One region of the Alkaliphilus metalliredigens QYMF genome, then DNA from elsewhere that is predicted to be linked to it. Evidence: riboswitches for the same ligand, from Rfam matches in the RefSeq annotation. Region 1 holds a riboswitch; each other region holds the start of a gene.
What was found. A riboswitch is a leader RNA that binds a small molecule or an ion and turns the genes downstream of it on or off. The one in region 1 is predicted to bind cyclic di-GMP.
Positions count from the first base shown of each region.

Region 2: linked by a shared signal. The riboswitch ahead of AMET_RS17115 (GspE/PulE family protein) and the one ahead of AMET_RS07765 (methyl-accepting chemotaxis protein) in region 1 are both predicted to bind cyclic di-GMP.
Region 3: linked by a shared signal. The riboswitch ahead of AMET_RS02345 (methyl-accepting chemotaxis protein) and the one ahead of AMET_RS07765 (methyl-accepting chemotaxis protein) in region 1 are both predicted to bind cyclic di-GMP.
Region 4: linked by a shared signal. The riboswitch ahead of AMET_RS02925 (methyl-accepting chemotaxis protein) and the one ahead of AMET_RS07765 (methyl-accepting chemotaxis protein) in region 1 are both predicted to bind cyclic di-GMP.

Region 1 covers NC_009633.1:1,643,440-1,651,288, forward strand. The annotation lists gene katG (catalase/peroxidase HPI) at 1-1,872, shown strand, start outside; gene AMET_RS07745 (hypothetical protein) at 2,131-2,406, shown strand; gene AMET_RS07750 (TIM barrel protein) at 2,518-2,931, shown strand; gene AMET_RS07755 (GGDEF domain-containing protein) at 3,209-4,354, shown strand; gene AMET_RS07760 (helix-turn-helix domain-containing protein) at 4,786-5,466, shown strand; cyclic di-GMP riboswitch class I at 5,558-5,643, shown strand; gene AMET_RS07765 (methyl-accepting chemotaxis protein) at 5,787-7,775, shown strand.
Region 2 covers NC_009633.1:3,557,840-3,565,688, forward strand. The annotation lists gene AMET_RS17110 (type IV pilus twitching motility protein PilT) at 1-1,023, opposite strand, end outside; gene AMET_RS17115 (GspE/PulE family protein) at 1,056-2,741, opposite strand; cyclic di-GMP riboswitch class II at 2,806-2,888, opposite strand; gene AMET_RS17120 (PAS domain S-box protein) at 3,345-5,630, opposite strand; gene AMET_RS17125 (B12-binding domain-containing radical SAM protein) at 5,794-7,110, opposite strand; gene AMET_RS17130 (B12-binding domain-containing radical SAM protein) at 7,112-7,849, opposite strand, start outside.
Region 3 covers NC_009633.1:477,458-485,306, reverse strand. The annotation lists gene AMET_RS02375 (xanthine dehydrogenase family protein molybdopterin-binding subunit) at 1-655, opposite strand, end outside; gene AMET_RS02370 ((2Fe-2S)-binding protein) at 658-1,107, opposite strand; gene AMET_RS02365 (FAD binding domain-containing protein) at 1,107-1,907, opposite strand; partial or broken gene AMET_RS27250 (transposase) at 2,371-2,666, shown strand; gene AMET_RS27245 (transposase) at 2,755-2,865, shown strand; gene AMET_RS27240 (hypothetical protein) at 2,892-3,125, shown strand; gene AMET_RS02350 (hypothetical protein) at 3,191-3,400, opposite strand; gene AMET_RS02345 (methyl-accepting chemotaxis protein) at 3,412-4,719, opposite strand; cyclic di-GMP riboswitch class I at 5,147-5,236, opposite strand; gene AMET_RS02340 (transposase) at 5,551-5,967, opposite strand; gene AMET_RS02335 (uracil-xanthine permease family protein) at 6,193-7,506, opposite strand.
Region 4 covers NC_009633.1:604,363-612,211, reverse strand. The annotation lists gene hypD (trans-4-hydroxy-L-proline dehydratase) at 1-470, opposite strand, end outside; gene AMET_RS02930 (glycyl-radical enzyme activating protein) at 472-1,365, opposite strand; gene AMET_RS02925 (methyl-accepting chemotaxis protein) at 1,581-3,323, opposite strand; cyclic di-GMP riboswitch class I at 3,541-3,630, opposite strand; gene AMET_RS02920 (sodium-dependent transporter) at 3,966-5,465, opposite strand; gene AMET_RS02915 (pyruvate carboxylase) at 5,896-7,849, shown strand, end outside.

The sequences.
Region 1 (7,849 bases):
GGCGGGGCGGGGACGGGTAATCAACGCTTTGCGCCTCTAAATAGTTGGCCAGATAATGTGAATCTTGATAAGGCACGCCGTTTGCTTTGGCCTATTAAGCAGAAATACGGTAAAAAGATTTCCTGGGCGGATCTTATGATTCTTGCAGGTAATTGCGCTTTGGAGTCAATGGGATTCAAAACCTTCGGTTTTGCCGGTGGTCGAGAGGATATCTGGGAGCCTGAAGAGGATATTTACTGGGGTCAAGAGAATGAGTGGCTTGGTGATAAGCGTTATTCTGGTGATAGGGAATTGGAGAATCCTCTTGCAGCGGTGCAAATGGGTCTGATTTATGTAAATCCAGAAGGGCCCAATGGTCAACCCAGTGCACTGGCTTCTGGTAAAGACATTCGTGACACTTTTGCCCGGATGGCCATGAACGACGAGGAGACTGTTGCACTGGTTGCAGGGGGGCATACCTTCGGTAAATGCCACGGCGCAGGTTCTGCCACCCATGTCGGCCCAGAGCCCGAGGCTGCAAACATTGAAGAACAGGGACTTGGCTGGAAAAACAGCATGGGTAGTGGAAAAGGTATCCATACCATCTCAAGTGGCATCGAAGGAGCTTGGACCCCCACACCGATAAAATGGGACAACAGCTATTTAGACACCCTGTTTAATTACGATTGGGATCTCGTTAAGAGTCCTGCTGGTGCTTGGCAATGGGTTCCAACTGATCCTACTGCTGCAGACTCTGTACCAGATGCCCACGACCCTTCAAAAAGGCACGCACCAATGATGACCACCGCCGACCTTGCCTTGAGGATGGATCCCATTTATGGGCCCATAGCCAAAGGGTTTCGGGAGAACCCAGAGGCCTTTGCAGATGCTTTTGGTCGGGCATGGTTCAAGCTGACTCACCGAGATATGGGTCCCCGCACCCGCTTTCTTGGTCCAGAGGTTCCGACTGAAGAGCTGATCTGGCAAGATCCAGTACCTGCAGTGGATTTTGAACTGATTGATGAAGATGATATCACAGGTCTTAAGGGTAAAATTATTGACTCAGGTTTGTCCCTTTCTGAACTGGTCTCCACAGCATGGGCATCAGCTTCGAGCTTCAGAGGCTCCGATAAACGGGGTGGGGCAAATGGGGCTCGTATTCGACTGGCACCGCAGAAAGATTGGGAAGTTAACCAACCAGAACAATTGCAAACTGTACTACAGGCTCTTGAAAAAATCCAAGACACCTTCAACAGTGCACAGTCAGGCAAAAAGAGGATTTCCCTTGCTGATTTGATTGTTTTAGCTGGATGCGCAGGTGTTGAGCAGGCAGCTAAGAATGCTGGTTTTGATGTGTGTGTTCCTTTTACCCCAGGTCGCACAGATGCGTCACAAGAACAAACCGAGGTAGAGTCATTTTCGGTACTTGAACCGATGGCAGATGGGTTCCGCAACTATAGTAAAGGCAAATATACCATTTCTGCTGAAAAACTACTTGTCGATCGTACACAATTGTTAGGGTTGACTGCCCCAGAGATGACGGTTCTAGTTGGTGGCATGCGGGTATTAAACGCTAATTACAACAAGTCTCAGCAGGGAGTATTGACAAAGAGACCCGAAAATCTTACAAATGACTTTTTTGTAAATCTATTGGATATGGACACCGCATGGAAAGTGACCGCTGAAGGCGGTGATATGTTTGAGGGGATAGATCGTAAGACTGGTGAACTCAAATGGACTGGTACTGGCGTTGACCTGGTATTCGGTTCAAATTCTGAGCTTAGGGCAATCGCAGAGGTGTATGCAAGTGACGATGCAAAACAAAAGTTCGTTGAGGATTTTGTAACGGCATGGAATAAGGTGATGAACGCAGACCGTTTCGACCTTGCTTAACAAAGACCCTTAAAGGGAACAGATCAAACAGTATGATATTTTGTGATTGAAAAATGGGAATTTTTAAAAATAGGAACGATCTATCACAAATGTGATAGGTCGTTCTTGTTTTTAAGGATGTTTCCCATTAAGAGATTAAAGAATTCCGAAATATTTTAATATTATAATTAGAGGAAATGAACAAACCATAAAGAAATACCCAGCCGATGGGCCAAAGAGGATTTATTATGAACTGAAATCCCAAGGTCTTAGAATGTGATGGATGATTTTAATGAATTTTTGGTCAAAGAGTTTTATAACAAAATTGGGATGAATAAAACTATTGACTCTTTTCCTAAGATTGAAAGGGCATTTCACAAGTTTCTAAGGAATTACAATTTTTCTAGGACCATTTCAAATGGTTGTAATGCGGGAAAAATACCAGCAGAAGTTATCCTTGAAAGAGCAGCTAAAAATGGTATGGATTTTGACACTTTGCTCCTTTGGATTTTAGCCTTGCTAAATCAACTTAAAGGAGTTGATACCAATGAATAAGCTGGAACATAGGGTTGTGGTGATTGGGGCTGGACTTGTTATAGCAGCAGGTTAAAAAAAAGGCTATGGTAATGCTACTGTTTTTGAAAGGGAGAATGGGGTAGGTGGTAAATTGCATATGCTGAGGAATGTCAAGTGGATTTTGCTATAGAGCCAGCTGTGCATCACATTATCTATGACATTAAAACCATAGCCAAATTGATTGATGACCTTGAGTCCAAACGTGTGAAAGTTATTTTTGATCCAGTGAATTTGATGACACAAGAGCTGGCAATGGATCAAAGGCGGTTTTTTGAAACCTTTTTTGAGACTTTTGAAACCCGGATCAATATGGTTCATGTGAAGGATTTTACATATTTTGGCCAGGAGAAGCAGGTGCTCACCTCAGGTCAAGGTGAACTTGATTATGGCTATTTACATCAAATGATAAAACAATCCCATCAGTCTATGGATGTCATGCTTGAAGGGGTTTCACCTGAACTGATGTTAAGTGCCATTGGAAACATGAAACAACTAGATTTTTAGCTAAAGGATCGGTATGTTAGACTTAATATCATATGATACAATTTGGGAAAATACATAATAATGAATTATCGAATTGAAGAAAAAGAGACATTTCGAATAAGAAGTTTTGAGTACAGTAATAATGTATAGTTATAATTTTCTTTAATTTTCCAAATTCCTATAGTATAATTAACTTTAGTAACGAGCAATGGGAGGCTGAATGGTATATGTAAGAATGATAAAATTGCATCTGTACTTTAATAAAGAGGTTTATTAGTAAACTGGGGGTTATTTATTAATGGAAAAGACCAGAAAGTATGACATATCCTTTTTTGGTGAATTTGAGGACCAGGCTCTTGAAAGAGAATTTCGTGATTATGACATGAGGCGTTATGCCAAAGTCATAGGGCCTGTTGTACTTATATTTGGAGTAATATATATGATGTTTGTCATAGCAGATTACTTTGTCATAGCAGACCCCTTTTCGTTTATGATTATATTAATCGTTAGAGCATTGTTTCTAGTTGTGTCGGTGGTTGTATGCTTATCTGTAAAGAAGATCAATAACTACACCTACCTAGTTTATATGATAACAGCATATGAGATTTTGGCTATCGTCGGCTTCTTACTGATTATGGACCAGTATAAATCCCTTACTTTATTATCATTTTTCAGTGTAATGGTTATAACTTTAGCAGTTTATATTACGCCTAATAAACTTACTTGTGTACAATTGATATCTACTTTCCTTAGCCTGTCTTTTTTCATATTTCATGCTAAACATATAGAGGGAATGGAAACTTCTGTGTTTTTGAAACTTGTTTTATATAATCTTATTATAATTATCTATTGTAATATAGGTGCTTATATGACCGGCTTTTATAAAAGAAAACAGTTTGTAGACAGTAGAGAGCTTTTAAGAGTGTCTATAACTGACCCTTTGACAGGTATATACAATAGGGGAAAATTTAATGAGGAACTGAATCGATGGATTGATTATTGTAACAGGTATGAGAACGCCCTTTCTTTCGTTATGCTTGATATAGACGATTTTAAAAGGGTCAATGATGGTTATGGCCATCTTATTGGTGACCGTGTGATACAAAATATAGTGTTAACAATAAAGAAGGGAATCCGGAATACTGATATTTTTGCTAGGTGGGGTGGGGAAGAATTTGTAATACTTCTTCCTAATACAGATACTGATCAGGCCATGGAAATGATGGAACGGATGAGGGTATGCATCCAAAATACTAAACATGATAAAGTAGAAAATATTACTTGTAGTTTTGGACTGGTAGCACTAAGAAAAAGTGAAAACGCAGAATCCTTGCTACAAAGAGCGGATAAACTTCTTTATGATGCTAAGAATTGTGGTAAGAACGCTGTTATATGTGAGGCTGGTGGAGTAGGGGAACGAATTACGCCAACTCATATGGCATAGGATAAATGAATCATGGGAATAGATTTCCTTTTGAAGATATATGATTGAAGTCACTAGATTTCAAAATATAAAAATGAGAAGCTCCTGAATTTAATTCAGGAGCTTCTATCTGATTCTAAAACCATTTTATTTTATCAAAGATGTATGCATCTTTAAATTTTTAAGGTCTTTTTCATTCTGTGAAAAGTCTCTGTTTTTTTGAGAAGAGACTACTTAGTGTAGAGAGATGATTATAAAAGCAACGAGTAGTAAAAATAAAAAATCCATTACATAGTATGAAAAGCAGTATAGGAGAATGATATAGACAAAATACGACATCTTGAGAGTTGAAATGTAAAAAAAGATCGAAAATTGGCAAATCGTGTTGCATCAATACACAACATGGGATATGATGGTTAATAAGATAAAAGAATAACAAATAAGGTGATTAAATGAATGATTTTGGAAAATATTTGAAGGAAATTAGAAAAGGACGCATGACCCAAAGAGAGCTGGCTAAAAGGATAGGCGTAGGATATCCATACATCAGTAAAATCGAGAATAATGTTGAACCACCTCCAAGTGATGATGTACTAATCAAGCTTGCTCAGGCTTTGGAAGTTGACGTTGATGAACTGTTTGTCCAGGCTAATAAAATACCTAAAGAATTAAAGGAAATAATCATGAAGCAACCTAAAGTGTTAAGGCTAGTAAGGTCTATAAAAGAAAATGACATAACAGATTTTCTATTAGAGGGTTTTGAAAAATTGATTATAGAAAAAGAAAAGATGTATTGGCATTTTTTTTATGCAAGTAGTGAGAAGATTCTACTAATTGATCCTGATACTGCTAAAATTGCCAATGCAAATGCCCCAGCTGTTGAGTTTTACAACTATCCTCTGGAACTGTTAAAAAAGATGACCATAAGCGATATTAATACATTATCAAAAGAAGAGATATTTGAAAAAATGAAAAAAGCAAGACTTGAACTAACAAATCACTTTGATTTCAAACACAGACTAAACCATGGGAAAATTGTATCAGTTCAAGTAAAAAGTGTACCTATCGATATAGGTAGTAAAACATATCTACACTCAATTATATACGAGAGTATAAATCCTATATGTAGATAAAATAGCATTTAATTTAGAGTAATTATTTCATCGGTAGTAATGGTCTTGGTAATACATTGAAGCTGAGGAAGTATATATGTTCAAAAAAATAGAATACAGAGGGCAAACTTATCGAAAGGTAAGGACGCAAAGCCATGGGCCTACATTCTAAACAGAAGATGGTAGCCGGTTGCAGAACTAGGATTTCAAAGCCTTTTGTTTTCGATTTTTTGAAAATACAGAGGTTTTTTATTTGGAAAAAAATGAGAGGGAGATAAAGTATTTAGTAAAATTAAGACAATTGTGAGGCATTAATAAGAGAGACTAAAAGGGGGATTAAAATGAAAAGCATCAAAAGTAAATTGGTAATCGTTTTTTCTATCATTATTTTAATATCATCTATGGCAATCGGATTTATTTCTATATATAGGGCAGAAATGTCACTCACAGAAGAAGCTGAAAAAGCACTTGAGGCATTAACGTTTGAAGGAGCGAAGCTGGTAGAGAGTAGAATTGACACACAGGAAAGAACATTGCAAATGATTGCCGGTAGGACGGATGTAGAAAGTATGGACTGGGAAGCACAACAACCTGTATTACAAAGCCAAGTAGAGAGAACAAACTTTCTATCCATAGCAGTGGTTGACCTCAATGGGAGTGCTATATTTAATGATGGTGCAGTGGCACAAGTGGCAGATAGAGAATATTTCCAAATGGCTTTAAATGGTACTACAAATGTTTCGGATGTACTTATCAGTAGATTAACCAATGAACCAGAAATCGTGTATGCCACACCAATAGAAAGAAATGGTCAAATTGTAGGGGTGTTGATTGGGCGACGGGATGGATATGCATTAAGTAGCATTACCGATGATGCTGGGTTTGGTGAAACGGGGTATGCTTATATGATTAATAAAGAAGGTATCGTTGTTGCCCATAATGATCGAGAAAGAGTGAAAAATCAATTTAATCCAATAGAGGATGCAAAGAGTGATATAAGCTTACAATCAGTAGCGTCTGTATTTAATACCATAATTGAAGAGCAGAGAGGTGTAAGTAATTATTCTTTTCAAGGACAGAGTTTATATGCTGGATATGCACCTGTACAAGACTCTAATTGGACTTTAGTGATTACCGCAAATGAAGATGAAGTATTAGGGGCAATACCAGCAATGCGAAACATGATTTTCTTAGTCACAAGTGTTGTTTTATTGTTAAGTGTTGTGATTACATATGTTATCGGGAGTTCGATTGCAAAGCCGATTATTAAAGTTAAGGAAAATGCAGAAAAGTTAGCGAATCTAGATATCACCCAGGATGTTGATCACGGACTTCTTCAAATGAAGGATGAAATTGGGGTTCTAGCCAATTCCATCCAAATGGTCATTACAAACCTGCGGGGAATTGTAAAAGAAATCAATGAATCCTCTAATCAAGTGGCTGCATCATCAGAGGAACTAACAGCTAGTTCTCAACAATCATCAATTGCAGTGGATGAAGTTTCAAGAACAATTGAAGAAGTCGCTAGAGGGGCCTCTGAGCAAGCACAAAACACAGAAGCAGGAGCACTGAAGGCCTCTGATTTAGGCGTGATCATAGAGAAGGATCAAGGCTATATGAAGAATTTAAACATGGCATCGCAACGAGTGGTAAGTGTGGTAAAAGAAGGGTTAACAGAAGTAGATAATCTATCAAAAATTACTAATGAAAGCAGTTCATCTATTCAAGAAATATACGGAGTCATATTAAAGACAAATGAAAGTTCTGATAAAATTGGACAGGCCAGCAGTGTCATTGCATCTATAGCTGACCAAACAAATCTATTGGCATTAAATGCTGCCATTGAAGCTGCAAGGGCTGGCGATGCAGGCAAAGGTTTTGCTGTGGTAGCGGATGAGATCAGAAAGTTAGCAGAGCAGTCCACTACCTCCACTCATTCAATTGATGAAGTGGTTAATGAGCTGCAAGATAATTCAAGAAATGCTGTGAAAACAATAGAGCGGGTATCAATCATATCTCAGGAACAGGGGATGAGTGTGAGTAATAGCAAAGACAAATATGTACAAATTGCTGAAGCCATGAAGGAAGCAGAAGAAGCAGTTGGAAAACTCAATGTTTCAGGAGATGAAATGGAAATAATGAAGAGTGATATTTTAGATACACTACAGAATTTATCAGCCATTGCAGAGGAAAACTCAGCCTCTACCCAACAGGTTGCATCTTCTATGGAAGAGCAAACGGCTGCTATTGAGGAAATATCCAGTGCCAGTGAAGGACTTTCTAAACTTGCCCAGGACCTACATTCAATTATATTAAAGTTCAAAATCTAAAATCATTGATGGCTTTACTCATGTCCAGAAAAGCCAGATGATTGTATGAGTTGATATCTATTATCAGACAAGAA
Region 2 (7,849 bases), 1.9 Mb from region 1:
GTCTACTGCATGCTTTTGTAGGGCTTCTCTAGTAATTATTCCTTTATGATACAGTTCCATTAATGAAGCATCCATTGTCTTCATTCCTAGCTTTGATTTTGTCTGAATCACAGTTTGCATCTGGTGGGTTTTTCCTTCTCGAATTAAGTTTCTTATGGCAGGATTGCTAACCATGACTTCAAAAGCTGCAACTCTTCCAGATTCATCTGCTTTTGGTAGGAGCTGTTGGGAAATCACCCCTTCCATTACAGATGACAGTTGCACTTTAATCTGCTGCTGTTGATGGGGAGGAAATACGTCGATGATTCTGTCTATTGTTTTAGCAGCACCGATTGTATGTAAAGTGGATAATACTAAATGTCCAGTTTCCGCAGCGGTAATGGCAATGGCAATGGTCTCTAAATCCCTCATCTCTCCCACTAAAACAACGTCTGGATCTTGCCTTAGTGCTGCTCTTAATGCATTAGAAAAGCTGTAAGAGTCATTTCCTATTTCTCTTTGATTGACAATACTCTTGTTATGCTTATGTAAATACTCAATGGGGTCTTCAAGGGTTAAAATATGTTCACTTCTATTTTCATTCATATAGTTAATCATCGCTGCCAAGGTCGTGGACTTTCCACTACCTGTTGGACCTGTCACTAATATCAGTCCTCGTTTTTTCTTCGACAGTTCCGTTATTATCGGAGGTAGATCCAGTTCCTCCATTGTTGGTATTATCAAAGACACAACACGAAGTGCCATAGAATAGCTTCCTCTTTGTTTATATGCATTGACTCTAAACCTACCTAAACCTGGATTTGAATATGAAAAATCAAGTTCACCTTTTTCATGAAAGAGGATTATCTGCTCTGGGCTCATCATCTTCTCTACGATTCTTTTAGTATCTTCTGGCATCAGTTTAACTTCTCCCATTTTAACTAATTTGCCATTGATTCTAACAATAGGTGGCGAAGCTACTGTAATATGTAGATCTGAAGCTTTTGCTTCTACTGTTTTAGTTAATAGCTCTAATATATCCAAGATTGTTCACCTCATTTAAAATTTGTATTTTTCTATATGTCGATGCCATAGGTTATTTTTAATAACTCATCAATGGTAGTTGTCCCATTGATGACAAGCAATTTACAGGACTCATGAAGTGTTTGCATACCATTTTTTATGGCGTTATCCTTAATGACATCAATGTCAGCCCTATGATTGATTAAATTGCGAATTTCTCTATTCACTGCCATAACCTCATGGATGGCAGTTCTTCCTGAGTAGCCTGTATTTCCACAGGAGTTGCACCCCTTCCCTTTAAATAAATTTAGAGGTTCATTTATACCTAGTAACTTTTTATCCTTGTCAGTAGCTTCATACTGTATTTTACAATGTGGGCAAATTTTCTTTATCAATCGTTGAGCAATTATTCCTACAACAGCAGATGAAACCATGTAGGGTTCAATTCCCATATCAATTAATCTAGAAATGGAGCTTGCCGTATCATTGGTATGTAAAGTACTTAAAACCAAATGCCCTGTAATCGCAGCTCTAGTAGCAATTTGTGCAGTTTCAGCATCTCTTATTTCACCTACCAATACAATGTCAGGGTCCTGTCTCAGTATTGAGCGAAGGCCTGTTACAAATGTTAAACCTGCCTTTATATTTACCTGAACTTGATTAATGCCATCAAGTCTGTACTCCACAGGATCTTCTACAGTAATGATATTTTTATTTATTTGGTTCAGATCCTTTAATACCGTATAGAGGGTTGTGGTTTTGCCACTTCCAGTTGGCCCTGTCACTAGAATAATCCCCTCTGGGCTTTTAATAATTCTATCAAATAATTCCAGGTTTCTTTCAGTAAAACCTAGCTGTTCTTTTGTTACGATAATATTGTTTCTATCTAATATTCTGATCACTACCTTTTCTCCATATACAGTTGGTAGCACTGATATTCTCATGTCTATCGTTCTATTTTCAATAATAGTCTCTACTCTGCCATCCTGAGGAATTCTTTTTTCTGATATGTCTAATTTACCTATGATTTTTATTCTTGTGATAATTGCCGAGTGTGTAGATTTTGCAGGAGACATAATCTCCTTTAGTTCTCCATCAATCCGAACACGAATTCTTACTCTTTCCTCAAATGGCTCAATATGAACATCACTGGCTCCTAGTTTCACCGCTTGGCTAATAACTTGATTAACGAGTCTTACCATGGGTGCATTATTAACATCCTCCATTAACTGACTATCAGACTCATCTATATCTTCTAACTCATGTTGCGTTTTAAACTCTTCAACGGCTTTATCCGCATACTCCTTACCATCATAATATTTATTGACAGCATTTAATATCTCCTTTTTCGTAGCAATGACTACTTCAATGTCAATTCCCGTAATGATCTTCACGTCATCTATAGCAATCAAGTTTAAAGGGTCTGCCATGGCAACCATAAGCTTACCTCTAGTCATACTGATTGGAATCAAATTATGTTTTCTAGCAATATTTTCATTAATCATCTTAACTGCCTTAGGATTAATATGATATTTATTTAAATCAATATGTGGTATGCCCAATTGAAATTCTAAAACCTCTAGAATCTGACTTTCTTTTAAAATCCCTTCATCAACGATAAGCTCTCCTAATTTTTTTCCCTTTATTTTTTGAAGCTTCAGTATCTCATTAAGTTGATCTTTTGTTATCAAACCTCCTTCAATCAGGATGTCCCCTAAACGCATATTTTTTTGCATCATTTTATTCTCCTCAGTTCATGAAATCGATTTATATTCAAAAAAATAGAGACTAACAATCTAATTGAATATTGTTAGTCGGTTACGCCACTACATCCCTGCAGTTTAAGGCGTCCATGTATACCTGCAGTTCATTTGCTCTACATTTTTCGCTTTAATGCTTCACTTGATCAAACTATTAACAATATCCAACACTTATTACTATTACACAGTTCTACATTATACAACGAAACCCTCTTTTCTACACGAAAAAAATCGGCAAAAAGTCCTATTGACCTAGCCAAGTATTTTTCGTACATTTTTAGTAAAAGCACTGATGCTTTTTCACTGAAAGCGGCGTAAATCAAACCTTATCTTGAACTATATCCAATATATTCCTCTTAAAATCAACATATTGCCTATACTTTATCACGACATATACCGTCAAAAGTTTCCCATATTCATATTTATTTATTTGTATACTGGTTTCACTGTCTAAGGCTGGGTATTAATTAACTAAAATTTCCATTATTTATTGACGGGGAAATATTTTAGGATACCGTCTCCTGTACTACACTATTTTTCTGTGTCAAAAACCCACAAGTTCTTTAAAACTCGTGGGTTTTTTCACTTAAAAAGTCGAATAAATTTGTTAACGATTGTGGGATCAAATTGGCTGCCAGAGCATCTTATAAGCTCTTGGATTGCTTCCTGGTGAGAAATGGCTTCTTTATACACCCTGGCATTTGTCATGACATCGTATACATCCACCACAGCAATAATACGAGAGAGCAGAGGGATTTCGTCACCCTTTAAGCCCTGGGGGTATCCTGCACCATCCCATCTTTCATGATGATATAAAATATACTTAGAGATATGGATTAATTCTGGAGATGTTTCTGCAATCCGATAGCCAATTTCACTATGTCTTTTCATTTGTTCCCATTCCTGTGACGTAAGTGGCCCTGGTTTTTGCAGTATAGCATCAGAAATAGCCATTTTTCCAATATCATGAAGTATGGCCAATAAACCCAATTCATTTATTTTATCATTATCAAGATTTAGACTTTTACCTAATACAATACTCAGTTCCTTCATGCGCTGGGCGTGTTCTTCTGTTTCATGACTACGCTCATATAATGACTTTTGCAAAGAATTGATAATATGACTTCTATTACTCTTGCTTTCCAGTAATTTATTTCGATACATTTGTTCTTCTGCTTCTTTCATCACATCTATCATGGGTTCGATCTCTTTATATTTAATACCATAGCCAAGTGCAATACTGATTTGTATGGGTGTATCCATTGATTCTTCACATAGATGATAGATTCTCTTACAGATCTTTTTAATCCCTTCTTTGTCTATATGAGGTAAGAGGATTGCAAATTCATCTCCTCCCCATCTACAGACAATATCTTCCTTACGACAGGCTTTTTTAAGGATCTGTGCAGTATTGGCTAAAAGTTGATCCCCTGATAGGTGGCCGAAAACATCATTTGTTAGTTTCAACCCATTGACATCACCAATGATGATGCCCAGGGGAAGCTGTCTCTTGGTGTCAAGACGTTTCAGTTCTTCTTCAAAAAAAGCGCGATTATATAGGCCCGTTAATTTATCATAATAGCTTAAGTACTTTATTTGGTCTTCAGCTTCTTTTCTGGCTCGAATATCTGTATAAATAGCATGATCCCCAGTCACTTGACCATCAATAATGATAGGGCCTCCCCTAATACAAACATCCACTAAGGTGCCATCCTTAGTTCTTCTCACGGTATCCACTTCTATTTTTTCATTTCGGGAAGCTAGGTCATTAATCACTTGAGCTTCTTCAAAATACTCTTGGCTGGTAATTAATTCATCGATGGTTTTTCCAATGCATTCATCGGATGTATAGCCAAATATATCTATAAAGGCCTTGTTGATTTTTTGGATCTTACAATTCATATCAAGATGTACGATCCCATCTGGAGAATACTTGAAAAGAGATTCCAGTATTTTTTGTTGTGTTGTAATCTGTTTTTTTGCTTCTTTTATAAATCTGACATCAGTATAAATGGCATAGCCTCCAACAGTTCTTTTGTTGATGACAATGGGTACGCCTTTAACAAAAACATGAATTGGATTTCCAGATCTATCAAATCGCACAGTCTCTCGAAATTGACAATCTCCCTTTTTCAAAGCCTCGTAGGTAAGATGCCCCTCTATTTTTTGGAAGGGATCAACAATGTCATTAATATGCTTGCCTTTAACCGCTTCTATTTTATAGCCAAATAACTGCATAAATTCTGTATTCACATCTATAATACGTTCTTTTTCATCAAAATGAACAATGGCATCTAATGAATTATTAAAGAGACATTCATAGGATTCTTTCATGGCTTCTTTCTCTTTTAGCTCTTCATAATTTGCACGCAATTCTTCTTCATTTGCAGCTAATTGATGTAGGGTCGCTTCTAGCTCTTCGTTTAATTCCTGAAGCATTTGTTCGTTTTCTTCAAGTCTTTTTTCTTTTTCCTTTAGGGATGTCACATCAGTGATAAAACCTTCAAGATACAATTCATTACCCTCTATATCCTTTATGATCTGCATATTTAATAGGGCATTTACAATACTCCCATCTTTACATTGATATTTTACTTCGTGGTTCGTCACCTTACCTGTTCGTCTTATCTGCTCCACTATTTCTGCACGATTATATTCTTTTGCAAGAAGCTGGGTATCTATACTTTCAATGGAAGAAATGACTTCCTCTGGTGAGTCATATTTGAATATGGTGGAGAGTGCTTTATTGGCATACGTAAACTTTCCGTCAAAGGTACTATGAAAAATACCGATTAGTGCATCATCAAATAGGGTCATATAAGTATTGGTATTGGTATTGGTATTGGTATTAGTATTTACATTTAACACCCTAAGCACCTCCGAGTTTAAAAGCAATTTTATGCCTTGCATTCTCTACTTCTATTCTATAACTATTTACCATAAAATTCTATCTTTTTCTTTTTTAATAACAATTCTCTCTGATTAATGATCGAATTTATCATTATTCGTCAATTTTTTCAACAAGTTATTTTTAAATAATATTTGGTGTAATTTTTCGCTTTATTTGATATCGATAAAACAAATTCACCATTACGTAAAAAAAAGCGCGATCCATTCTCTTGAAGAACCCTTTTTGCCATAGGGTTCTTTTTACGATGGATTTGTAAGAAAAAACCTCATTGTATAGCTCCCAATAGGCTGTAGTCAGCTCTTGGGGTGTCATGTTTTGTGGAATATGAACTGCTTCACTTCCATTATAGGAATATATGTCCTCTTTATAAATTCGCCCGGCAGACTTCATTTCATCAAAATATTTAGTTCCAGGGATGGGGGTCAGGATATAAAACCTAGGTACCACAATTTTATTGTCCTCAATAAATTGGGCTGTGGCGGCAATGGACCCTAGGGTATCTCCATCTGCCCCTACTACCATTTCCGTTGAGACATCGATGCCTGCCTCTTGAATGGTCTTAATGAGATGAGGATAATGGCTTGGATTGGCCCAGGATTTATCCATATCGTTCAGGCTTTCCTGGGTGATACTCTCTAGACCAAAGCTCAAGGCAATACAACCACTATCGGCCACAGCTTTCAGTAGCTCAAGATCCTCTCCAATGGTAATGGCGCATTGGGAAATCCACTTCATCTTAAGCTTTTTAATTTCACCACAAAGGGTCATGAGGTAATCCCGGTCTGCAATAATGTTATCATCTAAAAGCAAGAACTTTTTAAAACCTAATTCTTTTATCTGAGCAATATCCCGTAGCACATCTGGTATGGCCCTTTTCAAGTACTTGTTTTTATATAAGCAATGAACAGAGCAAAAGCTACAGCTGTTGGGACAGCCTCTTCCGGCTTGCACTGGCAGAAAATCCCCAATGTTTTTCCCCATGATTAAATCAAATCGAGGCAGGGGTGTGGACAACTCATTTAATTCTTCTTTATAAAAATCCTTCAATTGGCCACTTTCATAATCCTCCAGTAGCTGACCCCAGACTCCTTCTGCATCTCCAATCACGACACTATCGCAATATTTTTTCGCTTCTTCCCCCATGAGGCTGGCCATATAGCCTCCCATGATGACGGTTTTACCCCTCTTTTTAAATTCAGTGGCAATGTCTATGGATCGAATAATGGCATGACCCATACTACCAATGGCAACCACATCTGCATCGCTTTCAAAGGGGATCTCCTCTATGGTCTCTAAAACAATTTCCACCTGCCAATCCTCTGGTGTCAGGGCTGCCAGTAGGGGGAGTCCTAATCCTACGAAGTACAGTTTATTCTTTTTAATGGGTCGTCTTTGGGAGTCATAGGGGGTGGATTGAATTAACAATAGTTTTTTCATATTATTTACCCCTTACTATCTTTCCGATATATTGTTGGGTGACCCGACTACTGCCTATGGAGAGCTTTAGGACATCCTTAAACCCATATTTTCTAATTAATTTTACAACACTTTTGGGATCCATGGTGATTTTGTAATACAGTTTGATCATTTCAAAATAATAGCGTCGTACTGACATTTTTGTTGGAGCCAGCACCAAATGGGCTAAATCCCATTTCTCATATTCCTGCTTTTGGATGATAAAATGTTTTTCATAGGATTCATAGATTTCTGTTCCTGGTAACGGGGTCAAGGGCTGTAGGTTCACAAATGTGAGATCTAACTTTTTAATCCAGCCATAGAGATCTTTAAAGTCCTCTTTAGAAAAATCCATGTCTAATATAAAGGTGCCATAGATCTCGATATCATGCCTTTTCAGAATTTTCACAGCCTCTTCATTTTCTATGATATTTGTACCCTTATTGTATTTATCTAAATCTGCTTTTTTGAAGGATTCTAATCCCACAATGACAGCCCTAAGGCCGGCTTCTTTAAATGTTTTCATCACCGATTCATTTTTGTATATAAAATCTGCCCTACCATAGACCAGGAAGCGTTTGTGAATATTCTCCTCCTGTAGTCTTTGACAAAACTCCAATATCCGTTGGCTTGAGAATAAAAAGTCGTCATCTACAATGTATATTTCCTGTTCAGGAATCCCCTTAAGCTCTTGGATGACAGAATCAATACTTCTTGTGTA
Region 3 (7,849 bases), 1.2 Mb from region 1:
CAATGGTTAATCTGCCACTGACATCTAGATAGGTAAATGCCCGTTGCGTCTCCATCATACCGTGGGCCTGTGCCTGGGTATAATAGGTTTCCTCCACAATTACAGGGCTATTTTTCAATGCTTCCTCCATATCTCCATTTTCTATCAAGACTGTGGCTGCAATGTTTTTTTCCCTTTTCATGCCTATATCAAAGTTTACTTCAAGATTTTCTTCAGGATGGATCACCGAAGGATGCCCTATGGCTTCTTCAAAATTCAATACCGGCTCTAGTATTTCATATTCTACCTTAATCATTTTCATGGCTTCAATGGCTGTTCTTTCATCTACTGCCGCAATAATGGCCACTTCGTCTCCTACATATCTTACATACTCATCTAATACCAAACGATCATAGGGGGAGGGTTCTGGATAGGATTGTCCCGCCATGGTAAAGCGTTGGTTGGGAACATCCTGATGGGTTAACACACAGGCCACACCACTTCTTTTTTTTGCCTTTTCTACATCTATGGATTTAATCTTTGCAAAGGCATGGGGGCTTCTTAATATTTTAACCACCAATGCCTTCACATTGACTAAATCATCTGTATACACAGGTTTTCCCGTGGCGATATCCATTCCGTCTATTTTAGTGATTGATTGATTGACTATCTTCATCTTCACACCACCCCCATATACTTTTTCACTGCCCTGAGCTGCCCTAGATATCCTGTACATCGACACAGGTTTCCCGTCAAATAATGGATGATCTCCTCTTCAGTAGGATTTTTCAGTTCTCTTTTCATGGCCAGTATCGTCATAATGAAACCAGGACTACAGAACCCACATTGTTCCGCACCCTCTTTGACTAAAACCTTTGCAAAGTCTGTTGCTTCCTCCTGAAGTCCTTCTATGGTGGTAATCTTTTGATTATTTGCCCTCACAGCAAGACTACTACAGGAAAGAGTGGGTTGATCATTTATCCAAATGGTACATAATCCACAACAGCCTGTGTCACAGCCTCTTTTCACACTATTAAAGCCATATCTTCTTAAGGCTTCTACTAAAAACTCATCATAACCAACTTCCATTTCTAATTGTTCATCATTCACTGTCACATTGATCTTCATCATGAGAGCACCTCCTTGATTCCTCTTTTAACTAGCGCCTTACAAAGAATCTGTCTGTATTCCTTTGTTCCTCTCATATTGCTCCCAAATGTCAACTCCTTAGCTGCCAGGATACTAACCTCTTCAATCATTGCTTCACTTAATTGACCTTCTCCTAAAAGCTTTGACGCTTCCCTTGCAATCATCGCCCTTTGTGGTCTTGCCCCTACCGCTATTTTGAATTCATTATTTTCTTTAGATACCGCTACATTTAATATGGCATAATCTCCTTGAGAATTCCTCATGGCATGAAAAGCTGCTCTTGTGTTTTTCTTTAGGATCACTATTTTGATTAAAATATCCTTTTGACATCCCTGGGCTAAAAACGCCGCCAAAGGAATTTTTCCACCTTTGTATAAAATCACATAGGCGTCAAGGGCTAGCAGAGCTGTAATGAAATCAGAAAACCCATACCTTGAATAAACAGTTGCCCCAACCGTTACCACATTTCTAAATTGGACCCCTAAAATTTCCTTTACGGCCCTTGGTAGTATGCCATCAAAATGATCATTTAGAATAGAACTCACTTCTACAGCTCTAAAACTGGTCATTGCCCCTATTTCAATGGCGTTTTCATCTTCTTTTATCTTATCTAATCCCAGATGGGACAAATCAATGGCTGTTGGTATGGTTTTTTTGCCCATTTTCAAAAACCCACAACCTCCCAATAGGGTGTTGGCTCTTTTTTCATTTAAGAGTTGATAGGCTTCTTCTATTGTATTTGGTATGGCATAGTTTTTTATTTGAAACAATTTAATCACTCCCCATTCCGCTACTTTCTAATATAACCAGAGCCTATTATCTCTCCAGTAATACGCCAAGTAAATAAATCCTTCACTATTTCATCTAAATGTAGTATAACATAAAACGACATTTTATTCGAACATTTATTTGTTTTAGAATTGTAAGGTTTGTATTATCTGAACAATTAATATGTTTTTTCATGTTTATTGTTCGTGTTTTTCTCGATGCTTTTATTTTTATATCTGATTTATTATCGTTACACTTTGTTAATCCATAAAAAAGCATCTTCGATGCTTTCGCTGGATGAAACAACTAAGCGATCAACACAATTTAGAAAACCAAAAATTACCAGAGAGGAGTTTTGTTATGAGTACATTACCGAAGGAAGTATTAAGGAGCATGATCAAGGACAATGATTTAATTACTGCAGGGGATATCCACTCTTTTCTAAAGGATCTATTTAAGGATTCTTTATAGGAGATGCTTGAAGCGGAGCTTGAGGTAGGTCTTGGATATTCAAAGCATGAGAAGAAGGCCAAGAAGACAGATAACGCTAGGAACGGTTATTCTTCTAAGAAGATGAAAAGCCAGTTTGGTGAGTTTGAATTGAAGATCTCTCGAGATCGTAAAGGGGAATTTGACCTAGGATTGTTCCGAAGTATCAAAAAAATATATCAGGTATTGAAGAACAGGTAATCTCTCTTTATGTAAGAGGTATGTCTACTCGATATATATATGATCAGATTAATGATATTTATGGCATTGAAGTCTCTTAAAGTGGTCAGTAAAATCACTGATAGGGTCATTCCAGAGATTAAAGAGTGACAAAACAGACCCCTGGATTCCCTGTACCCCTTTGTTTGCATGGATGCTATAAATTATAAAGTGCGTCATGAAGGGCAGATTGTCAATAAGGCCGCATACGTAGTATTAGGGGTGAATGTTGAAGGATACAAGGATATTCTAGGCATATAGATAGGAGAAAATGAAAGTTCTAATTTTTGGCTGGGAGTTCTCACGGGATTTTAAAACTGTGTATACAGCAAGAAGGCACAGCCCTAACTAATCTAAGCTCTGTAAAGGACAAATGGGGAGTTAAATATCCCTATGCGATTAATAGCTGGGAAAATAACTGGGATGTAAAAAGTAAATGGACCCAGCGCTACCATAACTGGGACCAAGTGTTGAATCAACTATTAATCATCTTTGAAGACAGACTAGAAAAATACATTTAGGTGAAATTTTCATCCTAGCCTTTTCAGGCTCAAAGAATAATTAATAAACCAGATGGGAGGCTAAACTACTCCCATTCTAAAAATTTTCTTTGCCTAAAAGTATGCTTTGCATACGAACTGTTCCATAGTCTTATTTGTCCCTTAACCTCTTCTCCACTGCCTTTTCCTCTAGTAATCTCATCTTTTTCTTTAGATTGATCTTTGTTTGCTAGTAAATTTTGATTTGGCAATCGTTGTTTATCATTAGCAATTACCTTACTTTTTATGAACATCATTAATCAATTAGCTACTTTGTTTTGAATTGTCCAATTAAACTAGTTAATTCTTCACCTATTGTAGATAATTTTTGAATAGAACCCATCATCTTTTTAAACTCAGTCCCTTGTTGTTCGGTACCACTTGCTACTTCTTCGGTGACTGCGGATGATTCTTCGATCACTGCCGATATTTCTTGAACAGTAGCAGAGATTTCTTGACTAATACTTGCTACATCTGTAGATAAGCTATTAATCTCTTTAACTTGTAATATACTTTCTTCCGTACCTTGAATAATACTGCTAAAAGCATCTTTAGTTCTTTGTGAAGTTTCTAACCCCTTTTCTATTTGCTTATCTGCATCATTCATCAAGCTAACAGCTTTACTCGTGTTCTGTTGTGTATTTTTTATCAACGCCTCTATGTTTTCAGTTTCCCCTTTAGAATTTTCAGCAAGCTTTCTAATTTCTTCTGCAACTACCGCAAAACCTCTACCAGCATCTCCTGCTCTTGCTGCCTCTATAGAAGCATTTAAAGCAAGAAGATTTGTTTGTTCAGCAATATTATTTATCATTTGTAATATTTGTGAGATCTCATCGGAATCATTTTTTAATGTTCTTATCGTTCCCCCTAAACCATCGGTGAAATCCGCTATTTCTTGCATTACATTCATATTTTCATCTATTGTAACTTGTCCAGTTGCAGCTTTTTCCATAACACTATCTGTTGATTCATCTAATTTCTTTAGCTTTACATCAATATCTTGTATATTTTTGGCTAGTTCATCAACTGCATGTCCAATATCCGTAATGCTTTGACTTTGTTCATTGGAACCATTGGCTAGTTGTTGAGTGCTATTGGAAATCACTTCACTAAACTCATTCATATCACTAGAACTATCAGCTAATTGTTGGGTAGACAAGTTAATCGTTTCAGTAGCATTCTGTATTTGTCCAATTAGGACCCGTAAATTTTCTATAGTATGGTTAAACATATCAGACAATTGTCCAAATTCATCTTTACTTTTAACTTGTACTTTTTCCGTAAGATTGTTATTTGCTAATCTTTTTCCTAGATCAGTTAAGCTATCTAATGGTTTCTTTATAAAAAACTTAATGATACCAAAAGCTACACAACCAGCTAAGAAAATTGAAACTAAAGTTGACATCACATTCATAAGCAATAGATTATCCATCACTTGAGATGCATATTGCAGAAAGATAGAGTTGCCTGTAGTGACAAAAGTAAATGCAAGAACAATAAAAACAGTCAATTTAAACTGTAAACCCATCCCAGCTTTTCTGATACTTTTAATCTTAGAAACGTTACCATTTGACATTGTGATTCCTCCTATAAACACTTAGTAGCAAACTATTTTAGAACTAAAAATGTATTATCAGGACCTCTATTTCTTCTTGTATGAATACATCTATTTTTCTCATCCCCCCCCTTTTTTTTTACAAATTTGTTATCGTATTTTAAAACTCACATTCCGCTGAATGTATATTTATTTTTCACTAATTATTGATTTATGCAAATTAAATCCTTTTATTTGAATTAAAGGAAATTTGCAACTGTGATATTTTTAAATAATTTCAAATTTTTATTATGATTTTAGAATATTTATGCGGAATGTAAGTGAGAACTTACTATCAATAAAAAATCTTTATCTCTTCATAAAAAATGGGCCTCTATTAAAGGGGCCCGATGTCTTAATACACAACTAATCAGTAAGCATATTGGCTTTTACACTTACTAATTAGCATTCCGGCAACCTGGCAATCATAGGAATAGTGTCTTCCCTTAGACCCATAGCTTTGCGCCCTTATTTTTCAATAAGTTTGCTTTTATCAACATTATTGTTGGTATTATGCAATTTTCAATTAAACTATATTCTCAGTAGGACTTTTTATCTAATATAAGTCCCGTTTAGATAGTACTTATACTTCAACTCTAAAACTATATTTCGACATTTTTTCTACAAATTCCTTCTTTATTTTACAAATTTTTATATTTTTTCAAACTATAATCCTTATAACATTCATTTAATTACAGTTATTTTCACTAGTGTTCAAAAATTAGATAATATTTCTATTGATTTTTAAAATTTTTTTCAGTTTTGTTGATGGAGCTCTACAATTAAGCCTTCAGGGAATATATTCCAGTAAAATTAAATACAACTATCCTTATAAAACAATACTATTCCTGTCATTGCTTCATAAGTGGTACATCTTTCGCGAAAACGACTTAGGCTTCGGTCACTTAAAGGCTGTTCCATAGAACTGGTAGTATGCAGGCCATACTGAAAACGTATATCGAATATAAGTGATTCTAAAATCTCTTCATCTGTAACTCCATGCATCTCCTTTAATATCATGGCCCCAATAATAACATTAACGGGTGTATTAGGACGGAATGCTTTATCGCTATAGAGGACAGAAAACTCTTCTTCATCAATAGCAGGAAATACTTTTTGTGCAAAGGCTTTTGCCCATGATTTCGCAAGAAATTTTTTCTCTCTTTGTGTAAGGGAAAAAGCACTGTCATTTAAAGATATTTGATTATAATCATTTGCTACAAAAGCCACTTTTCAATCCCTCCATAATTAGTTATATTAAACTAATTATATCAAATTCGGATAAATAATGGTGTTTGTATTAAATTATCTGGTGTATATAATTCATTTTTATATGTAAGCTTTTGACACTCTAATCCTATTACATAAAAAAGTACCAGATAATAAAATATTATCTGATACTTTTTGTATTACTTTACCTACTGTTATATTTATCTTCAGTGTCGTTCTTGTAAATTAAACTGCACTTTCCTTTGCCTTTTCAGGTGTACTTGTCTTTGGAAAAACAATATTAAGCACAAGAGCAACTGTTGCCGCTATAACAATACCCGAACCACCAAATAAAAGTCGAATTCCTTCCGGCATATTGACTAATATTTCTGGAACAGAACTCATTCCTAGCCCTAATGCTAAAGCAGTCGCAAGGATGATTCCATTACGTCCATCCAGTGGCTCTTGGGTAACCAAATTAATCCCACTGATGGTGATCATTGAAAACATAATGATTGCTGCTCCGCCTAGCACACTACTTGGCATAATGGATATTAGTGCTCCAACCTTTGGGAATAATCCCGCAATAATTAAAAATATGGCTCCAGTTGCTATGGCAAATCTATTCACAACGCCTGTCAGTGCGACGATACCCACATTCTGACTAAATGAAGTATTGGGTAGTACGCCGAACAGTGCCGCAAGAGAGCTACCAATACCATCCATTATTACCCCACTAGATAATTCCTTATCAGTGGCGTCTCTTTTTAATCCTCCCATTGTGATACCTGAAATATCACCTACAGTTTCAACAGCTGTGACAATGTACATAACGCCCATTGCTACAATGGCATCCCAATGAAAGGCTAAACCAAATTTCAATGGCGTCGGGAAACTGAACCATCCAGCCCCCTGCACAGTACCGAAGTCTACCTTACCCATTGGAATCGCTATCAGATAACCTACTATGATTCCGATAAGAATTGCAGAAGCACTTGAAAATCCTTTTGTGAATTGCTTAAGCATTAGTATTGTTACCAAAACCACAGTTCCTAAAAAAAGATTTGATAGAGAACCAAAATCAGCAGCTCCCGATCCACCTCCAAAGGATCTTACTCCTATTGGAATTAGTGAAAGTCCAATGGTAAGTACCACTGTTCCCGTAACCAGTGGTGGAAAAAACTTTCTTAAAGGCTTAATAAAAAAACCTAAGACCCCTTCAAAAACACCTCCAATAAGAGAAGCTCCCAAAATTCCCGCCAAACCATATTTAGCTCCTATGGCTAGACTGGTTCCTATGAAGCCAGAGCTTGTCCCCATGACAATCGGAAGCTTTGCGCCAAAATACAATTGTAGCAGGGTCACAACTCCCGCGATGAACATAGAAGCTTGAATCAAAAAAGTTCTATCCTGTACAGAAATTGATAAAGCACCTGCAATAACCATGATTGGTGTAATATTCCCAGCAAACATTGCCAGCACATGTTGCATACCTAACGGTATGGCTTCTTTTAACGGTGGTACACCCTCCAACTCATAAACACTTGACTTTTTTTCCATTTTAAGTCCCCCCTATTTGTTGTTGATGATTTTATATTTCTTTTGAAATAGCATAACATAAAACAACATAATTTGCGAATCTTTTTTCGGTATATTATATTTAAGTTTGTAATATTAGTAACAATATGCATTAATTTCGAGTATATAGTTCGTGTTTTTTACTTTCCATCCCTTTTTCTCCTTGACTTTCCTTCCCCCCTTTTATTTAGTTTCACCTTACCTTTCTTGCTAAACCAAAAAAAACGTCCACAAATCAAAAGAAATTAATCTTTTGTTTGTAGACGCCATTGCCTATCAGAAGGATTCAATTTTAAGAAGTATTGGTTTTAAAGAATTGTTATTT
Region 4 (7,849 bases), 1.0 Mb from region 1:
TGCTCCATAAACTCGGTAAAAATCCCTCCATGATAACAGTCCTTCCATTCTTCAGTCATTTCATTAAAAATAAAATCTCGAATGGATTTGCCCTGCCAGTAGGGTATGATTTTTTCTCTTTGAATTTTTTTATCCTCCGCAGTGACAGTAAATGATATTTTTTCACGGTCATTCATCATTTCTAAGTCTTCTATTGTATGACAGCATAGCTCTGGATAGGTAGGTGCCGATTGAGGTGTAGGGCCTCTTTCACCAACAATTAACTCATCATCGTTAATACAGATGGTCTTGTTTTCCATTAAGTGCTTAAATGACAATGCCCTCAGCATAGGTTCAGAGACCTTCCCACTGTATTTTTCATATGCTTGGGTCATCAACACCGCTCTTTCAATGGAAATACTGGGATGAATTGTCTCACTTTGTTTTCTTAATTTTTTAGTTCGTGCATTTATACCCCTTAATTCTTCCATTTTATGATCCTCCTATTCTAATGTTCAGTCCAAAGCCTCTCATCTTTTCTGCTATGGCTATCATCTGCTCCTGAGAAGGTACTTTAACATGTACTAGTCTGTAATCCTCTTTTACCTTTTGATATTTATCAATGCCTGTATCATGATAAGGTAAAAGAGTCACATTCTTTACATTTAATGTAGCAAGGTAACGACTGGTTTCCAAAATATTTTCATCATTATCATTAATATAAGGGATAATAGGTATACGAATATAGATATTGTGGTGAAGGGCAGATAACTTCTCTAAATTTCTTAGAATCCCTTGATTAGATACCCCTGTATATTCAATGTGTTTGTCATTGTTTATATGCTTTAAATCATATAAAAACAAATCCGTCACTTCAGCTATCTTTTCTAACTGCTGCCAAGAACTAAAACCCGAAGTATCTACCCCTCGATGAATTCCTTTCTGGCCACATACCCTTAACAGTTCATATAGGAATTCCCCCTGACTCAATGGTTCTCCTCCTGAAAATGTCACACCACCCTTTGACTGTTCAAAGAATATACGGTCCTTTTCGATCTCCCCCATGACCTCCGCCACCGTCATGTCTTTTCCAACTAGCTCCAAAGCTTCAGTAGGACATCTATCCACACATTTATTACAAAGAGTACAGTTTTCTCCATTAATTTTCCCTTCCTGTATAGCCTTTTGAGAACAGGTATCATGGCAGCTACCACAATGAATGCATCTCTGCTGTGTAAAGAGTATTTGCTGTTTCCTATCCTTGCTTTCAGGGTTATGACACCACCAACAATTTAAGGGACATCCCTTCAAAAAAACCGTGGTGCGGATTCCTGGCCCATCATGCAATGAGTACCGCTGTATATTAAATATCCTTCCTTTTTCCAAATTATCACCTCATTTGTAAATAGCAAATCACCTTAGTTAGCTATCACACCCATAGATCGCTTATATTTGTCTATTTAATATATTATAGATCTTTTAATGGTAGAAGAACAATATTTTTACAAAAATAGTAAAACCCCTTGGGTATGTGAAATTACCCAAGAGGTTTTACTTATCTATTCATGGCTCTATGGTTCTTTTAAAAGTATATTGCTATTTTAATACTTAAATTTAGCAATGGCCCCTTGCATTTCTTCAGCTAATCGTGCCAATGAATCACTTGCATTAGCTATTTCTCCCATAGATGCAGTCTGCTCTTCTACCGATGCCGAGGCTTCCTCAGTCCCGGCTGCATTTTCTTGTGATATGGCTGAGAGATTCTCAATGATTTCTATGATTTGGTTCTTTTTCCCTCCCATTTTTTCACTTGATTGATTGATTTCCGTTATGATTTCCTTCATCTTCTCAATTGCACCATTGATGCCTTTAAATTTATCGTTGGTAAACTGGACACTTTCTGTTTGTGATGCAGTGACCTTCTCCACCTCTTGGATTGTGTCAACGGCATGTCCTGTTTTATCTGTTAATTCCTTAATAATACCAGCAATTTCCTTTGTAAATGAATTAGATTGTTCTGCTAGTTTTCTTATTTCTTCTGCCACTACTGCAAAACCCCTACCTGCATCCCCTGCTCTTGCTGCTTCTATGGCTGCATTTAGAGCTAGTAGGTTCGTTTGTTCTGCAATACTTCTAATCATTTGGCTGGCATTTTCTATTTTTTCTGCACTTTCATTCGTATTGACAATAATCGTATAAACTTCTTCTGTAGATTCACTATTAATCTTTGTTTTTTCCACCAAATCCTTTAATATTTTAAAGCCTTCATCCTTTAATTTAGTAGCTTCATTTGCAGAAATATTCAAATCTTTGATGTATTGTTGATCTTTTTCAATTAACTCACCTAACTCATTGACATGTTCAACTCCCTTTTCCGTATCCTTTGCTTGGTCGTTGGCCCCTTCAGCAATTTCTTCAATGGTTTTAGCTACTTCATCTGCCGCAGTAGCAGATTGTTGGCTGGTAGCAGTTAACTCTTCAGCGGAAGCCGCTACTTGCTGGGCTGTCCCAGATATGTCTTTAACGAGATCAATCAAATTCCTTTGCATAACATCCAGTGCCCTGGTAATGGTTCCTATCTCATCTTTATTGTTTAAATACTTTTTCGTTTTACTATTTTCGTCAAAATACAAATCATAATTTGATATTTTCTCAATCTCCAAGGCTAAAATAGCGATTGGATCTGCGATTTTTTTGGCTATTGTATATACAAAAATAATTCCTATTATTAATCCAATTACTGTCACCATCGACAATCCATTTCTGAGCCCGTTGATATGTCCCTGTATTAATTGATTGGATCTTTCTCTTGGTACACCAAGAAATAATATTCCTATTGTATTTCCACTTTCATCATTGATCGGCTTATAGACAGTCATATAGGCATTGTCTAAAATCATCGCTTCTCCCACAAATTGTTTTCCTTGGGCTACATCACCATAAGCCAAACTATCTTTCCCCAGATATGTACCTACGGCTCTTTGTCCGTCTTCTCCCATAATATTTGTTGCAATTCTTTTGAAATCGTCATCACTTTTAGCAAATATAGTGGCTGCACTTCCCATGTCTTTTAGAATGGCATCAACCATTTCATTATTACCTTCTATGTTATTCCCTTTCGCATCTATCAATTGACCATTTTCATACTCTACATTTCCAAAATACTGCTGTAAATAGAATGTCGATGAAGCAATATCCCCCATCAGTTTTTCTCTTAATAATTCCTCTTCTAATTCCTGCATCCCATTTAACCCGCTATTATATGCTAAGAAACTGATGATTAAAGTGGTAAAAAGAATTAACGTACAAAAATAGATAATGAGTTTTGTTTTTATGCTTTTCATTTTTATGTTCCTCCCCGTTCAGATGTGTATAACTCTATACGTGTCATCAACCATAAATCTACTACTCATTTGAGACCACGAAGTAATACATACCTCCCTTTATATTGTCTTCTCCCTCATGATTACAGTGTTTTACTTGCTGATACCCTAAAAAAACATATAAAAAAGAAGACCCCTTGATAAAGGTGCCTTCTCCTAATAGATACATTAGTCTAAGATTTGCAACCTGACAATCATAGGAATAAAAACTTCCCTTAGACTCATGGCTTTGCGTCCTTACTTTTCAGTAAGTTTGCCCTTATCAACGTTGATATTATACAATTTAAGTTAAACTACAATGGCTTTCATTGTACAGTTTAAGCCAAACTAAATCAATAGTAATCATTACCAAAATAGTCTTTACTGTATAGTATCTTATTACCCTAAGTAGGTTTAAATAAACAGGTGCCCACAAGATCATAGCCCCCATTTCCATAAATTTCAGACCCTCTCCCCGAAGGGAGAGAGTCTAAGGTTTTTAAAATATTACTATGGCCTTTTAGCTCCAAAGGCCCTATTTACCAAGAAAGCAAAACCTACTACATAAAATCCCAGTACCAAAATCATCATGATAATAGAAGTTCCTGACATATAATCTCCTCCTTATAAGACACTCTCGTCATCACCCTGGGTAATGTCTCTACCTGCACCAATTTTACTTGCTAGCCAATTATTGGTCAGTAGTGCAATGACAATCAAGATTGCCCATTGGAATACAATGGTTCCTGCACTAAAGACCTCAAATGGAGCCCACCAATTACCTGGATACCACGAGATTGCTTGCATAAACCACCACCCCGTAACCACAACAAAGAATACCGGGAATAATCGAATACATGTGGACCACCATTTTCCAACTTTAAAGTCAGCCCATTCTGTATTAATATCATTATTTCTAGCTCTTTCAAGACCATACTTTGCCAAGGCAAAGGCAACAAAGAGACCACTGACTAATAGTCCCACTCCCCAAACCCAATCTTGATTGTCTAGGAAATGCAAACTATAGGCTGAAGGAATCCCTAACAGAAATCCCGCTACCACAATTGAAGCCGTTGCCTTTTTACGATCAAAACCCATATCCATAAGGTTTCTAACCCCTACCTCAATCATAGGAAGCAGAGAGGATAAAGCTGAAATTGCCATTGCCAAGAAGAAAATGGCTGCTAAAAACTGTCCTGCTGGCATTGTTGTAAAGAGCTGTGCCAAGTAAATAAAGGTAATTCCTGTGTTTCCTGAGGATAAGGCTTCAGCTGCAAACTCAGGGGTTGGGGATAGGGCATAAATGGCTGGCAATACTGTCATCGCTGCAATCAAAGCCCCAATATTGTCTCCAAAACCCATAATCATACAGTTTCCTGCCACATCTTCCTTCTGCTTGGTGTAAACAGAGTAGGTAATGATAAATCCCCAACCGGCTCCAGTTGACCATGCTGCTTGGGTAAATGCCTCTAGCCATATTGTTGGGTTCTTTAACATATGAAGGTTCGGTGTAAATAAGTATTCCAATCCTTGTAATGCCCCTGGAAGTGTCAAGGCTCTAATGACAGCTGCAATTAACAAGACGAAAAGTGTTGGGATCATAATCTTTGAAGCTTTTTCAATCCCACCTTTAACTCCCTTGTAAATAATAAATCCAGCAATCAACATCGATAGAAAGTGAAATGTGATTGTTTGAGAAGGTGTTGTGGTGAACACATTCCAAATTGCTTCTGTTTGCGCCGTGGTGACTCCAGGTTGAAATGCACCAGAAACCGCTAAAGTGAAGTACTTCATTGTCCATCCCATTACTACTGAGTAATAAAACATAATGCCTAAACAAACAACCGCAATCCATGTCCCCATCCATGTGTATTTTTTTCCGACAAAATCTCTAAATGCACCGATGGTTCCCAATCCAGTTTTCCTACCCATTACCATTTCACCCATTAATAGTGGAATAGCCCATACAAATAGTGCAATGGTCCATGCAATGACGAAGGGTCCCCCACCATTGGCTGCTGCTACCCTAGGAAAACGCCAAATATTTCCCGTGCCTATGGCCATCCCAATGGCTGCTGCAATGAATCCTATTCTACTTCCCCATTGTTCATTTTTTTGACTCATAAATCATCCTCCTTACTTTTTAGAGTGAATAAACTTTCACACTTTTGCTTCTTCTCTCCTCTCATTTATAAATCAACTCCTTTATATATTACCCTATTTTCTGAAACAGGTCATTAAATTATGAAAGTTGATGTTGTCTCTATTTCTTTATTAAGTATATTCAAGGAAGATGATATTTTGACAAATATATAAAGTCTATCTAACTTTTCTGTCATAATAAATCAATAATTTATTTTTATGAATAAAAAAAATATTTTTCTTGCCAATTAGTAAGAATTATTAGATAATATAGTAATATACTTTTATTTATGCATTCCAAATCATGTTTATACATTCACTGAAGTTTTATCCATCATGTAGAATTCAATGATTGCCATTGAATGATTTGGTAGCATAATTCACAAACTAGTAACGGAAGGAGTGGCTTATAATGGAAACAAAAAAATTCAAACGGATCCTAGTGGCAAATCGCGGTGAAATTGCCATTAGAATTTTCAGAGCTTGTCAGGAACTTAGCATTCGTACTGTGGCAATTTATTCAAATGAAGATAAGTGCGCTCTGTTTAGAACAAAGGCCGATGAATCCTACCAAATAGGTTCTAATAAAGGACCGGTAGAAGCGTATTTAGCCATAGATGAAATCATTGCCCTTGCCTTGAAAAAGGGAGTCGATGCAATTCATCCAGGATATGGTTTCTTAGCAGAAAATCCAGAGTTTTCAAAAAAATGTGAAGAGGCAGGGATTGAATTCATTGGACCCACCCATGTCATGATCGAGCAATTAGGAGATAAGATCCAATCAAAGCTCGTGGCAAAGGCCGCTGGGGTACCGGTTATTCCTGGAGTAGAAAAACCTATTGCTGATGAGGCCCAAGCATTACGATTTGCTGGGGAATGTGGATATCCCGTTATGTTGAAGGCCGCTGCCGGTGGTGGAGGTCGAGGAATGCGCATTGTTACCCAAGAAGAAGATCTTGTAGAGTCCTTTTTAAGTGCTAGAAGTGAAGCTAAAAAGGCCTTTGGTATCGATAGTATCTTTATTGAAAAATATATTGAAAAACCCAAGCATATTGAAGTGCAAATCTTAGGAGATAAATACGGAAATATCGTTCATCTTTTAGAGCGAGATTGTTCTATTCAAAGACGTCATCAAAAACTAATCGAATTCGCCCCTGCAGTTTCCCTATCCCAGGAAAAGCGAGAGGCAATCTGTCACGACGCTTTGAAAATAGCTAGAGCTGTACATTATCGAAATGCTGGCACTGTGGAATTTCTAGTTGATGCTCATGGTGACCATTATTTTATCGAAATGAATCCAAGGATTCAGGTAGAGCATACCGTCACTGAAATGATTACAGGGATCGATATCGTTCAAAGTCAAATTTTAATTGCCCAAGGCTATCCATTGAACTCATCACAGGTAGGCATTGGCTCTCAAGAAAATATCAAGGCCAATGGTTATTCCATCCAGTGTCGCGTTACCAGTGAGGATCCTGCTAATCACTTTGCTCCAGATACGGGGAAAATCACAGAATATCGAACTGGATCCGGCTTCGGGATCAGATTAGATGGTGGCAATGGATTTACAGGTGCCACCATTAGCCCTTACTATGACAGCCTCCTGGTTAAGACCACTTCTTGGTCTAGAACCTTCGATGATGCCATCAAAAAAGGGATTCGTTCCATTAAAGAGCTAAAAATAAGTGGTGTTAAAACCAATACAGCCTTTTTAATTAATGTACTCAACCATGAAACCTTTATAAAGGGAGATTGTGATACCAACTTTATTGCGGATCATCCAGACCTATTTGATATTGCCCCCAAAAACAACAAAGAGTTGAAAATCCTAAAGTTCATAGGGGAAAAAGTAGTCAATGAAACCAAGGGTATCAAAAGAGAGTTTGATGTTCCTACCGTTCCATATGTTGAGAGACCTTTAGGGTTGAGCGGTACTAAGCAAATCTTAGATCAAGAAGGACCTGCAGGTATAGTCAATTGGGTTAAAAATCAAGAAAAACTACTCTTAACCGATACAACAATGAGAGATGCCCATCAGTCCCTCATGGCAACCCGGGTACGTACAAAGGATATGGTGAAGATTGCTAAGGCCACTTCTATATTAGGTCAGGATTTATTTTCTCTAGAAATGTGGGGCGGCGCAACATTTGATGTGTCCTACCGCTTTCTAAAGGAGTCCCCTTGGGCTCGATTAGAGGCCCTACGAAAAAAAGTGCCTAATATTCTGTTTCAAATGCTTTTAAGAGGAAGCAATGGCGTTGGTTATAAGAACTATCCAGATAATGTGATTCGTGAGTTTATTCAAGAATCGGCAGCCAGTGGTATCGATTTATTTAGAATTTTCGACTCTCTCAACTGGTTGAAGG